DNA from 3 places in the Bartonella sp. W8151 genome. Region 2 is predicted to be linked to each of the others. Evidence: predicted binding sites of a transcription regulator. Region 2 holds the regulator's gene; each other region holds the start of a gene.

Region 1 (4,253 bases), on a different contig from region 2:
CATGCGTGTCTGACGTTCCGGTACGCCTATCTCCTGTAACGCGCTTGCCATTTCAGCGCGCGACAAGCCAATAAGGGATGCTTTTGTTTCATCCATTCTGGCAGGGCGCAAAAGCGAAGTCGCGCCAATAGGTCTAAGATCGTAGGATACGCTCATAGTTTCCAAAGCTCTGAATAAAGTTCTGTCTTGGCGGATTTAGCATAAAAGCAAGCCAACGTCACCACACTTATGCGCCATAAAACAAGCACTGCGCCATGACAATATCATGATGCAGTGCCTGAAACTGGTGAAAACTATAAAATTTATGTTATTTGCATTTCTGTGCAGCGTTGAGAGCTGCGGTAATTCCCTTCAGGGAATAGGTGTAACTTGTATTTGTTCCACGCTGGGAAACAGCTTTGACAGAAAGGTTGGAACCGTTTTTCATGGCTGCAACGAGCTGGCTTTCTGTGGCCGGTGAAGCCGCCCAGGCAGATGAATCCTTGGTGAAAAATTCAAAATTCTTGCCGTCGACGGAAACCGTGACTTTGTCCTTCAGGGCATAGCCTGCCATGAATTGCGGCTCATAAGTAACAGGATTGCCTGCGCGTTTGCTGACGAGGAAATAGTTGTCGCCATGGTTGACCGATTTGGGTTCCGCAGTGATTGGCGCGGAAAGCACGTAACATACTGTGTTGTTTCCGGATTTATAGGAATAGGCGCCCCATGCATCAAATTGGTTGATGCGTGTCGGAGTTTGTGCCGAAGCAGTTCCGGCAACAGCCATAATCATGACAGACGCAGCAACAAAAGTTTTTCCAAACATCGTATACTCAGCTCACTTTTTATTTTCGATTGGCAAAGCCATGTGGCTTCAAACCGGCGATTTTTTAAAAACCGGCATATCATTCTCACAATATACCGAAAGTTGTTACATGCAATTTTGACTAGTTTATGGTTACCAAAAGGTGAAGTTTTGTTCAAAAATTACAATTTCGCCCAAAAAAACTATTTTTCGGGTGTTTCAATCGGGGTTTTTTCCAATGCTTTGCGGGCTGCCTGATAATGCGCGTCGGTGATGTGGGAACGCACTGCCGAAATCGCGATTGTTAAAACAGCGATATCATCCGAGAAGCCGATAACGGCCAACATATCGGGAATGAGATCGAAAGGCATCACGAAATAAGCGAGTGCTGCAAGAAGAATGCCGCGTACACGTGTTGGTGTTTTAGGGTCGAATGCGCAATAATAACTGGCAACGATATCTTCCATAAAAGGAATGTGGCCAGCTGCTTTGCGAACTGTTTTCCAGAAAGCCGCACGTACTTTTGCCGCACGACTCTTTTGTGTCTTTTCTGATTCGGGCTTCAAAATTTTGTCGATTGTCGTTTTATCCATCTTAAAATCCCATCAGGAAAAATGTTCTTAAAGCACGCTTCATTAACAATGATAGAAGTAGGAAGTGCGTATAATTTTACAAGTTTCCGGTTTCAGGAATCCTTTGCATGAGGCATCTCGAAATAGACTTTTCAAAGGATATTCCAAAATTGAAGCGGGCAGTTTCTTTTGCAAAATCTCCCACTTGACTCTGATTTATGTTCGATTCCATAATAGAACAAAACAAGAACATTGTTGCGAGTCTTTTATGCCGGATATAACCCAGTTACGTCGCCTTGTTGCCCGCATGGAAGGAAAACCTGTCGCTTTTTCTATGGATGACAATAGAAAGGGCAAGGGAAAACACGCTCTTCCTGAAGGCTATTTTTATCTCGGGCATGAAATTGCCGATTTCGAGGCTGGTCCATTTCCTTCTTATGCTTTGCATGAAGTTATTTCCGGGCCTGCTGCCATGAATAGTGCAACCGGTTTTTCTCTCGGCCTTCTCAAACGCAATGAAAAGGCAAACTGCCCTTTTATCTGGCTGGAAGAAGAAAGCACAGAAATAGAATATGGCATTCCTTATCCTGTCGGTATTTCTGCTTTCGGGCTTGATCCGGCGCGATTTATTCTGGTGCGTTGTCCAAAGGCTGAAGATGTTTTGAAAGCGGCTGATGATGCATTGGCAACGTCTCGTGTCGGCGGTTTGTTGTTGAGCCTTTCGGGGGCCTGTCGGGCACTTGATTTTACAGCCACCCGACGTTTGCATCTGGCAGCAGAAAAAGCACATTCGCCGGTTGTTCTGGTGCTTGGCAAAGAAGCTTTGAAAAACAGCAACGCTGCCACACGTTGGCAAATCAAAGCAGCACCTTCTGAAAGTTCGGGTGCAAAAGCACCGGGATTAACAAATTATGATGTCACACTTTTGCGAAATAGAACCGGATATACCGGACATTGGCTGATGCAATGGAACATCCATGACCAGATTTTTACAAAACCCCAAGAAATACGGCATACACGACCGGCTCTATCTGGCACTCGCTTTTCTTCGCCTGCCGATAGACCGTCTGAAGACGGTTTTGCCGCCTGAAAAAACGCCGGATTTCACAAAACCTTTTGCTGTGGTCGGCCGTTCTGTACACGGACTTAGGCTCGTTCATATTAATGAGGCGGCTACACATGCCGGCCTTTATCCGGGGCTTTCTCTGGTTCATGCACGCAGCCTTTGTGAACGAATAGAAACGATTAATGAAGCAGAAGAAGCCGACAAGGACTATCTTCAATATCTCGCCCGTAATGCCGGACGGTTTACCCCGCTTGTTGCCTATAGCCTTCCCTTTGGTCTGATACTTGATGTAACAGGCTGCGATCATCTTTTCGGGGGGCCACAAAAAATGCTCGAAAAAGTGACCGCTTATTATAAGGGGCTTGGGCTTGAGACACTCTCGGCACTGACAATAACACCCGCAGCCGCACGGGCTTTTGCCCGTTTTGGCGTCAACCGTTTTGTCACAAAAGAAGATTTTGTTTTAACACTGGATCGGCTGAAATTACCGGCACTTGAAGCAAAGCCGGATGTCCAACTGGCACTTCGCCGTGCCGGCTTTCATTGTCTGAAAGATATTCAGGCGGTTTCACCAAAAGCACTGGCTGCGCGCTTTGGCGAGGTTTTGCCTGCCCGCCTTGATGCGCTTTATGGAAAAAGACAGGAACCGCTTTCATTCATAAATCCACCCCCGTCCCTTTATTTGTCATTACGATTGGAAGAGCCATTGATTGATGTAACAATGGTTGAAAAACAGTTTTTTGTTCTGGCAAAAGAATTTTTCAAGCGTCTGACGAAACTCGGTCTTGGATGTCTGATGGTAAACATCATTCTTTATCGGGTTGATGGGCATATTGACCGGATAGGCATCGAGACCGGTCGCCCTTTGAGCGACCCTAAACAATTTCTGTCGCTTCTTGAGGAACGGTTGAAAAGCTTGAAAACGCCGCTTGATGCGGGATACGGTTATGACACATTGGCTCTTTCGGTAAGTCGTTCCGCTCCCCTTCGCACCGTTCAGACCGGACTTGTCAATGACGATCTGGAACCGGCAGAAATCGGGCAACTGGTTGATCGGCTTTCAACCCGTTTGGGGGCAGATCATGTTCTGGTGGCTGGTACAAGAGAAAGTCATATTCCCGAATATGCAGCGTTTTGGGGGATAGCACAGCGTCATAAACCGCATACCGAAGCTTTGAAAGTTTTGGATGCGCAACTGAAGGCACAAGGATTTTCTCCTCTTCGCCCCAATCCTCCAGAACGCCCTATCAGGCTTTTTTGCCCGCCACAGCCTATTGATGTCATTGCCGCTTTGCCGGATGATCCGCCAGCTTCTTTTCGCTGGCGACGGGTTATCCATAAAATTCGCCTTGCCGAAGGGCCTGAACGCATCAGCGCCGAATGGTGGAAACATTCGAGCCCCGATCGTGATTATTATCGCGTGGAAGATGAAAATGGCGAACGTTTCTGGCTATTCCGTTATGGAGAATATCCGCAAACAAAATGGTTTTTACATGGTTTATTCGCCTGAAATCTTTCAGCTTCCAGAAATTTTTAAGGCAAGTTTACGCATTATGCGTTGGTTTTTGTTCTCTACCAGAAAGTTCGGTTTTGTGAAGAAGATGTCTTTTCGTCGGGCAAAAAAATCTTTTGGCCAAGAAACGACCAGACAAAATAAGGCGTCAGCATGTTTGCATTGTCTGTAAGAAGCAATTTTTCGTTTTTAAAAGGAGCTTCCCATCCCGAAGAGTTGGTTGGCGAGGCGGCGCGCCTTCACTATGCCGGCATCGGTATTGCCGATGAAAACACATTGGCCGGTGTGGTTCGCGGTTTTGCCATGGCACGGGAAGTT
Region 2 (4,253 bases):
AAGATCCGACATTTACACCGGAAGCTGAAATACAATCACTTTATGGCACGAGAGCACAAAAACGCGGTTCTCTGATGGCTTCCGGCCCGATTACGCAGGAACTCGCAGGACGTGTTGCATTGGATTACAGTGGGCGCGACACGTTTATCAAATACACCAATCCGCAGTTTCTGGATTCGGATATGGATAACGATCCAAGAAATGTTAATGGTCGCGTAAAACTGCTATGGCAACCTTCTGAATTACCGGGTTTTGAAGGAAAACTTACCTAAACTTGCAACTGCTTACCAGCTTCCATTTATTCAAGCGCATTGGCTGGCATTCACTATTTCCTACCATACGCTATCTATTGCCGACAGCGTTTTACCTGATAACAAAGATGAAGACGACTTGACCCGTTATCGTTCAAGCTTGGGAATCCCGAACATCGACGATGAATATGCAGTCGGATTACATGCACTCATTATTGGCAGTCTTTCCATTCTCGACCGGATATCCGAAAAGAGCAGGTGACAGAGTTAAGATTGCGCTATCAGTTTTTGCAACTTGCCAAAGCAGATTAAGCCAAATTCATGTTTATTAAAGCTGCGGCAGATTGAGGTTGTGTGCCAAAAATAACGTATTCTAGTTCTGATTTTCAATTAATCATCAGACTTAAGGATAAGTTGAAAAATCGGTGCTTATGGCAGATACACAACAACCAGGCGGCGTTTCCCTACGACGCTTGCCATCAATATGTTTAACGAATCCGTTTTTGATAATTTTCAGGATGTGTTGCGGCTCTTAGAAAATTGTATTTTTCGTTAGGTACATTTGTGGCGAGTGGGTAAGCAGCACCTGTTGTTTATAACTCTGGCATGTCGATATCCATATAAGGAAGCGTATCATCGTTAATTGCATAAGATATATTATGGAACTTTTTATTATTATGGCGAGGTTGAGCAGGCGATTTATGCTCTCACACCAAAATCGCAGTATATTGGCCAATGCCGCAATGTTGTGTATTGGTTTTCAATCAAACTGAAAAGCTCGCACTTTTGATAATCTCATTTTTAAAATCTGGCCTAACCTGCGACCTGATTCAGCAATAGCTTTATTGCGCAATGAAAATTGATTTTGCGTCGCAGTTTTCTAAAGTCGCCTACAATAATAGTTCGGACTCGGCCTATATAACGTCGCTTCCGGTTGAAATTGAACCTGAATTGAATTGTTCATTGCATCTTCTGGTGGGCTTTGCGCAGAAAATCGAACAAAAGACAAACAGTCTTACCAATAAACGATAGTTTCTAGCGTTCTCAAAAAACCAAGGATTAAGGTTCGAAGAACGGTTTCAAGTTATATTCGTCTGTCAATTTTATTTGGATGGTGATTTACTGAACATAAGTATTCCGACGTTGAAGAAATTATGTTGATGTTTCATTTTTGTTTCAAAACTCTAATACAAAAAGCTCCTGTCTCGACGAAAAACTCCAAGCTCCAAAAAACAATTTAGCTTGTGGAACAATAACGGAACATATAGTGTACGTTCTGGTTTTGTTTTCATGTTGATTCGTATCACGGGAGAATTTTATGCTAACCCGCAAGCAGTATGAATTGCTTCTTTTCATTCACAACCGGCTTAAAGAAACCGGTATTCCGCCTTCTTACGACGAGATGAAAGAAGCACTCGATCTTGCGTCAAAGTCCGGCATCCACAGGCTGATAACGGCTCTGGAAGAACGTGGCTTTATTCGTCGGCTTCCTAATCGTGCGCGGGCATTAGAAGTGCTGAAGCTTCCAGAAACAATGAATCCTTCTGCGAACACGGTGCGGAAATTTTCTCCTAATGTTATTGAAGGTTCCAAGAGCAGACCGATAAAAAATGTCATTCCCGTTGACTTGTCTAGTGGTGAAGCCGGTCAGGCTGCAAATGTAAATGTTCCGGTTATGGGCAGGATTGCAGCAGGCGTTCCTATTTCAGCGATTCAGAACCAGACAACTATGTTGTCCCTACCCTCGGATATGGTCGGAAGTGGTGAACATTACGCACTTGAGGTCAAAGGCGATTCAATGATTAATGCCGGCATTTTTGACGGCGATACCGTCATCATCAAACGCGGTGATACAGCAAATCCCGGCGAAATTATCGTTGCACTTGTTGATGACGAGGAAGCAACGTTGAAACGTTATCGGCGCAAAGGCGCTTCTATTGCTCTCGAAGCCGCCAATCCGGCCTATGAAACAAGAATATTCGGCCCAAATCGGATAAAAATACAAGGAAAATTGGTCGGCTTGATCCGCCGCTATTAAATTTAGCTGGCGACTGTTTTTCCTGATTTAGGTGCATCTAGTGAACAGAGTTCCCGGAACTGCATCGGGATGCTCATGGCAATCTTTCGTTTCTAAAGCCAACTTGTTTTTCATTTATCCGGAATAAAACATAGATGTTTCAGGACTTTTATTATTAGATGATGAGAATAAAAGTGACATCAAAAATAATAATGATCGCGCCACTACAATGGTATGATTTTTTGCAAAACAGCCTTGTATTTTCATTAAAATAGATTAGGTCAACAGCCGAACGTTTTTTAAAAAATTGCATATCTGCAGGAAATAATATGTCAGCCCCTCGTGTTAGTTTCGTATCTTTAGGTTGCCCCAAGGCGCTCGTTGATTCTGAACGCATCATTACAAAATTACGTTCGGAAGGTTATGAAATCGCACCCAAGCACGATGGTGCCGATCTTGTTATCGTGAATACATGCGCTTTTATTGATTCCGCACGGGATGAATCGCTTGCCAATATCGGCGACGCGTTAAAGAAAAACGGCAAAGTCATTGTAACTGGTTGTCTTGGTGCAGAACCCGAAGTCGTAACAAAAACCTACCCCAACGTTTTGGCTGTAACGGGGCCACAGGCTTATGAAAACGTTATGGATGCTGTCCATAAAGTAGCGCCGCCGGTTCATGATCCCTTTGTTGATCTTGTTCCGCCACAAGGTATACGTTTGACGCCGCGGCATTATGCTTATTTGAAGATTTCAGAAGGCTGTTCAAACCACTGCAGTTTTTGCATCATCCCGCAATTGCGGGGAAATCTGGTCTCGCGTCCGGCTTCCGATGTCTTACGAGAAGCCGAAAGGTTGGTGAAAGCAGGGGTCAAAGAGCTTTTAGTAATATCTCAGGATACCAGTGCTTACGGGCTTGATCTCAAATATAGTGAAAGTCAATGGAAAGACCATTCGGTGCGTGCCCGCTTTTATGATCTGGCAAAAGAATTGGGCGATATGGGCGTATGGGTGCGCATGCATTACGTATATCCCTACCCTCATGTAGATGACGTAATCGAGCTGATGGCTGAAGGAAAAATTCTGCCCTATCTGGATATTCCATTTCAACATGCGTCTCCAACGGTACTCCGCAATATGAAGCGTCCGGCACATTTGGAGAAGATCAATCAACGCATTGAAAAATGGCGTTCTATCTGTCCGGATATCGCTTTGCGATCAACATTCATTGTTGGATTTCCGGGTGAAACGGAAGACGATTTCCAAATGCTTCTTGATTGGATGAGCGAAGTCAAAATAGACCGGGCAGGATGTTTCAAATATGAACCCGTTAAAGGTGCGACCGCAAATGATATGGGGTTGGAAGTGGTTCCCGATGACGTTAAAGAAAGTCGTTGGAACCGTTTTATGGCGCATCAAAAATCCATTTCCTCCAGACTTTTAAAGAAAAAAGTCGGTAAACGTCTGCAGGTGCTTGTCGATCAAGCCAATGGTCATACCGGCATTGGACGCACAAGATACGATGCACCGGAGGTTGATGGCGTTGTGCATTTGTCCTCACGCAGACCAATTCGGGTTGGTGAGCTCGTTACTGTGAAGATTGAGCAATCTGATGATTACGACCTTTATGGCATAATCGTCTAAAGTATTAGTTGCAGTTTTACTATTGTACCCTTGAAGGTTTAGCTTCTGCGCTATAGTTGTAATACTATGAGTTTTTTTGTTTCATGGTATTATTACAAATGCGCGAAATATGACAAACAGTAACGACGATGAACCGCAATTTTTTCTGACTGCTCCGGCTCCCTGCCCTTATCTTGCCGAGCGTTGGGAAAGAAAAGTGTTTACCTATCTTACTGGTCAATCTGCAAACAGCAAGAATAGTGTTTTGACACAATTAGGTTTTCGACGGTCCCAAAACATAGGTTATCGTCCTGTTTGCGACGGCTGTAACGCGTGTATATCGGTCCGCATTGTTGTTGACGA
Region 3 (4,253 bases), 220 kb from region 2:
CGGGCAGGAACATCTTACCGGCCCAGAGGGTGCATTGACCCGAATGGTCAAGTCCGGCTCTATGGGGTCAATGATCTTCTGGGGACCACCTGGAACCGGTAAAACGACTGTCGCACGGCTTCTTGCAGGCGAAACGAAATTGGCTTTCGAACAGGTTTCAGCAATCTTTTCCGGTGTGGCAGAGTTAAAGAAAGTATTCGAAAGTGCGCGGGCGAGACGCATGTCGGGTAGGCAAACTTTGCTTTTTGTCGATGAAATTCATAGGTTCAATCGAGCCCAACAAGATAGTTTTTTGCCTGTTATGGAAGATGGCACCGTTATTCTTGTAGGGGCTACGACCGAAAACCCTTCATTTGAACTTAATGCGGCGTTACTTTCCCGTGCACGTGTTTTAACATTTTATCCGCTCGACGAAAAAAGTTTGGCAACAATTATAGCAAGAGCTGAAAAGATCGAAGGTAAGGCTCTTCCTGTTGATGATGGCGCACGAGAAATGCTGGTGCGTATGGCTGATGGAGATGGCCGTGCAGTGCTGACAATGGCCGAAGAATTATGGCGGGCAGCAAGACCGGATGAAGTTTTCGACGATAAAACACTCCAAAAGATCGTACAGAAAAGGGCTGCAATTTATGACAAAGGGCGGGATGGTCATTACAATCTGATTTCGGCGCTTCATAAATCAGTTCGTGGGTCCGATCCCGATGCTGCACTTTATTATCTTTCTCGTATGTTGGATGCCGGCGAAGACCCGCATTATATTGGTAGACGCCTTGTGCGTATGGCTGTTGAAGATATTGGTCTTGCTGATCCGCAAGCTCTTTTGATCGCAAATGCAGCCAAAGATGCTTATGATTATCTCGGGTCGCCGGAAGGGGAACTTGCTTTTGCCGATGCGTGTATTTATCTCGCAACCGCTCCGAAATCCAATGCCGGTTACGTGGCATTTAATAAAGCGATGCGTTCTGCGCGTGAAAACGGTTCCTTAATGCCGCCAAAATCTATCCTTAATGCTCCAACAAAACTTATGAAGCAGGAAGGTTATAGCGAAGGCTATCATTATGATCATGACGAACCGGATGCCTTTTCGGGGCAGGAGTATTTTCCCGAAAAAATAGGCCACCAGCACTACTATGATCCGCCGGAACGCGGCTTTGAACGTGAAATAAGAAAACGCCTTGAATGGTGGGAAAAATTACGTAAAGAGCGCAGAGAAGAAAAATAAACTCGGTATTTCGCTATAAAAATTGTATTCATGTAGTGAAATCCGGAAAACCACCTCTATAATCTCCAACAGGAGATTAAAGTGAATCCACTCTAATGGAGATTACAAACAATGTTGAAAAAGTTGGGCATCCTTTTTCTATCAGCAAGTTTTTTAACCGCATGTGAAACCACAAATCCCTATACCGGCGAAAGTCAGGTATCGAAAACGGCAACGGGCGCAACGATCGGTGCCGTAGCAGGTGCCCTTGGTGGTCTGATGGTTGGCGGTTCAAGTCATGCGCAAAGAAATGCTGTGTTGATCGGCGCCGGCGTTGGCGCACTTGGTGGCGGCCTTATCGGCAATTATATGGACCGTCAGGAAGCCGAACTTCGCCAACAGCTCCAAGGGACGGGCGTATCCGTTACACGATATGGCGATCAGATCCGGCTCAATATGCCCGGCAATATTACGTTCAACACCGATCAGGATTCAGTCAAAGGACAATTCTACCCCGTTCTGAACTCGGTTGCTGTTGTACTGAAAAAATATAACAAATCCTTGGTCGATGTCTTCGGTTTCACCGATTCTACCGGAAGTCTTGAACATAATCAGGATCTGTCACAAAGGCGTGCGCTTTCGGTTGCCAATTACCTTAACAGCCAAGGCATTGATGGACGCAGACTTGCGGTTCAAGGCTATGGCCCTTCTAATCCGATTGCCTCCAACGACACTGTGGAAGGCCGTTCTCAGAACCGTCGTGTAGAAATCCAGATTGCACCGTTGCGTCAGGACGGCTATTGATTTTCTGTGAATTAAAAATTTGTTTTTCTAAAAACCGCCGATCAGATCGGCGGTTTTATTTTATTGAGTTTTTCCATGAGTGAAAAGAACATTAATAGAACAAAATGACATAATAGAACAAAATCAACGTGTTATATGCCTTGTCAAAAAAGAACAAATAGTGTACAAATGAACCATCAAATAAATGAACGCTCTGGCTTCATATGTTAGAAAAGGTTAGTGTAAGATGTCACAAAATACATTGCGACTCGTTGAGGATAAAACAGTGGATAAATCAAAAGCTCTGGATGCCGCACTATCCCAGATTGAACGTTCGTTTGGCAAAGGCTCTATCATGCGCCTTGGCGATAACAAACATATTGTCGAAATCGAAACAATTCCGACAGGTTCGTTATCGTTGGATATTGCGCTTGGAGTAGGGGGACTTCCAAAAGGTCGTATCGTAGAAATTTATGGGCCTGAAAGTTCCGGTAAAACAACTTTGGCTCTTCATACAATTGCCGAAGCACAAAAACGCGGCGGCATTTGCGCTTTTATTGATGCCGAACATGCACTTGATCCGGTTTATGCCCGTAAACTTGGTGTCGATATTGAAAACCTTCTCATTTCGCAGCCGGATACAGGCGAACAAGCTCTGGAAATTACGGATACATTGGTGCGCTCCGGTGCGGTCGATGTTCTTGTCGTCGATTCTGTGGCTGCACTTACGCCACGCGCTGAAATCGAAGGCGAGATGGGAGATTCGCTTCCCGGCTTACAAGCCCGTTTGATGAGTCAGGCATTACGCAAATTGACCGCGTCCATTTCACGTTCGAATTGCATGGTTATTTTTATCAACCAGATTCGTATGAAGATCGGTGTTATGTTCGGCTCGCCCGAAACGACAACGGGTGGTAATGCATTAAAATTCTATTCGTCTGTCCGTTTGGACATCCGTCGTATCGGTTCTATCAAAGACCGTGATGAGGTTGTTGGTAACCAGACACGCGTCAAGGTCGTCAAAAACAAGCTTGCTCCTCCATTCAAGCAAGTTGAATTCGACATTATGTATGGCGAAGGTATCTCGAAGCTCGGTGAACTTATTGATCTTGGTGTAAAGGTCGGTATTGTCGAGAAGTCCGGTGCGTGGTTCTCGTATAATTCCCAACGTTTGGGGCAGGGGCGTGAAAATGCCAAACAGTTTCTTCGCGATAACAAGGAAGTGGCTGACGAAATCGAGGCAGCTTTACGTCAAAACGCCGGTCTGATTGCAACAGAACTTCTCGAAAACGGTGGTCCGGAAGCTGATGATGAAAGCGCAGCAGGCTGATCCTGCTTTATTGAAACCGGCACAGATAGTTAGAGTGGTTTCGGGATCGAAAATTTGTCCATACTAATGTGAAAACGTTAAAGAATTTATCGGTTCTGTATCTGGTTTATAATTGAATGAAGGGCGTTAGCAGAAAGGCTGGCGCCCTTTTTTGATTGTTCCGTTAGCGTTTATGGATAATGCGGTTGGCAGTTAATCTAAATGTTGTTCGATAGAAGTTGAATTGTAAAGGCTAGCTAATAAAGCCGTCAGGAAAAACCCACTGGGAAAAAACGGCAGGAATAAAACCCTCAGGAAAATGCCAGCAGGATATGTGTCTATGTCGGAATGAAACGGCATTGTTCTGTCGAAATGATATTCGCTTTGCAGTGGTTGTGCGTGACTACACAGTTTTTAATGATGATTCTTCTGGCGTCATTCCAAAAGCGTTCCTAGAATTTCCTAAAATGCCCTGAAATTCTATGTATAGCGCGTGGTACTTTTACGTAAATGAAGTGTTCGGAGTTCTGTCCTTATCGGTGCGAGGTGCTATCGTTTTAATAGCGGTTTGATCAGGCACTTCAGGAAATCAGACTGAACGGATAAAAGTTCGGTCTAGTGAACTCTTTTATTCGCTATTGCAAAAAATTGTCGTGGTCTTGGTATCTCATGGAATTATCGCGGAATAATGAGCCGTGTTCCAATTTTATGAATTGTCGTGCTTCGAGTTGGTATTCGACCGATTGCTGACGGCAATTTTGAAATTCGCAGATGAGAGTTTATCGGATGCGGTTTACTGTTGATTTCAGGATTAAATAATTAAGAGGGACAAGATCCGATTTGCTGCTGGTAAATTGAAGAAAAACCGTTTTAACACCAAAAAATATTGCGGTAAGTCAAAGAAATCTTTCTGACGCAATTGATCGAAAATGTCCGAGGTAACACATTCCGATAGGGATT

Evidence for each region. Region 2 encodes LexA, which represses DNA repair genes until DNA is damaged. Its sites were predicted from a motif close to TGTTCNNNNTGTGTTCNG; they were not measured.
Region 1: the regulator LexA is predicted to act here: its motif matches at 1,591-1,608, upstream of H3V14_RS01905 (ImuA family protein).
Region 3: the regulator LexA is predicted to act here: its motif matches at 2,090-2,107, upstream of recA (recombinase RecA).

What each region holds. Positions count from the first base shown of each region.
Region 1 is NZ_JACFSO010000001.1:404,608-408,860, forward strand. Features, by position in the region: gene rlmN (23S rRNA (adenine(2503)-C(2))-methyltransferase RlmN) at 1-156, opposite strand, end outside; gene H3V14_RS01895 (invasion associated locus B family protein) at 308-805, opposite strand; gene H3V14_RS01900 (YkvA family protein) at 988-1,377, opposite strand; gene H3V14_RS01905 (ImuA family protein) at 1,625-2,446, shown strand; gene H3V14_RS01910 (DNA polymerase Y family protein) at 2,334-3,932, shown strand; gene H3V14_RS01915 (error-prone DNA polymerase) at 4,089-4,253, shown strand, end outside.
Region 2 is NZ_JACFSO010000004.1:246,617-250,869, forward strand. Features, by position in the region: gene H3V14_RS09030 (TonB-dependent receptor) at 1-272, shown strand, start outside; gene H3V14_RS09035 (hypothetical protein) at 253-513, shown strand; gene lexA (transcriptional repressor LexA) at 1,570-2,289, shown strand; gene rimO (30S ribosomal protein S12 methylthiotransferase RimO) at 2,598-3,911, shown strand; gene H3V14_RS09050 (arginyltransferase) at 4,021-4,253, shown strand, end outside.
Region 3 is NZ_JACFSO010000004.1:470,777-475,029, reverse strand. Features, by position in the region: gene H3V14_RS09980 (replication-associated recombination protein A) at 1-1,222, shown strand, start outside; gene H3V14_RS09975 (OmpA family protein) at 1,334-2,005, shown strand; gene recA (recombinase RecA) at 2,232-3,314, shown strand.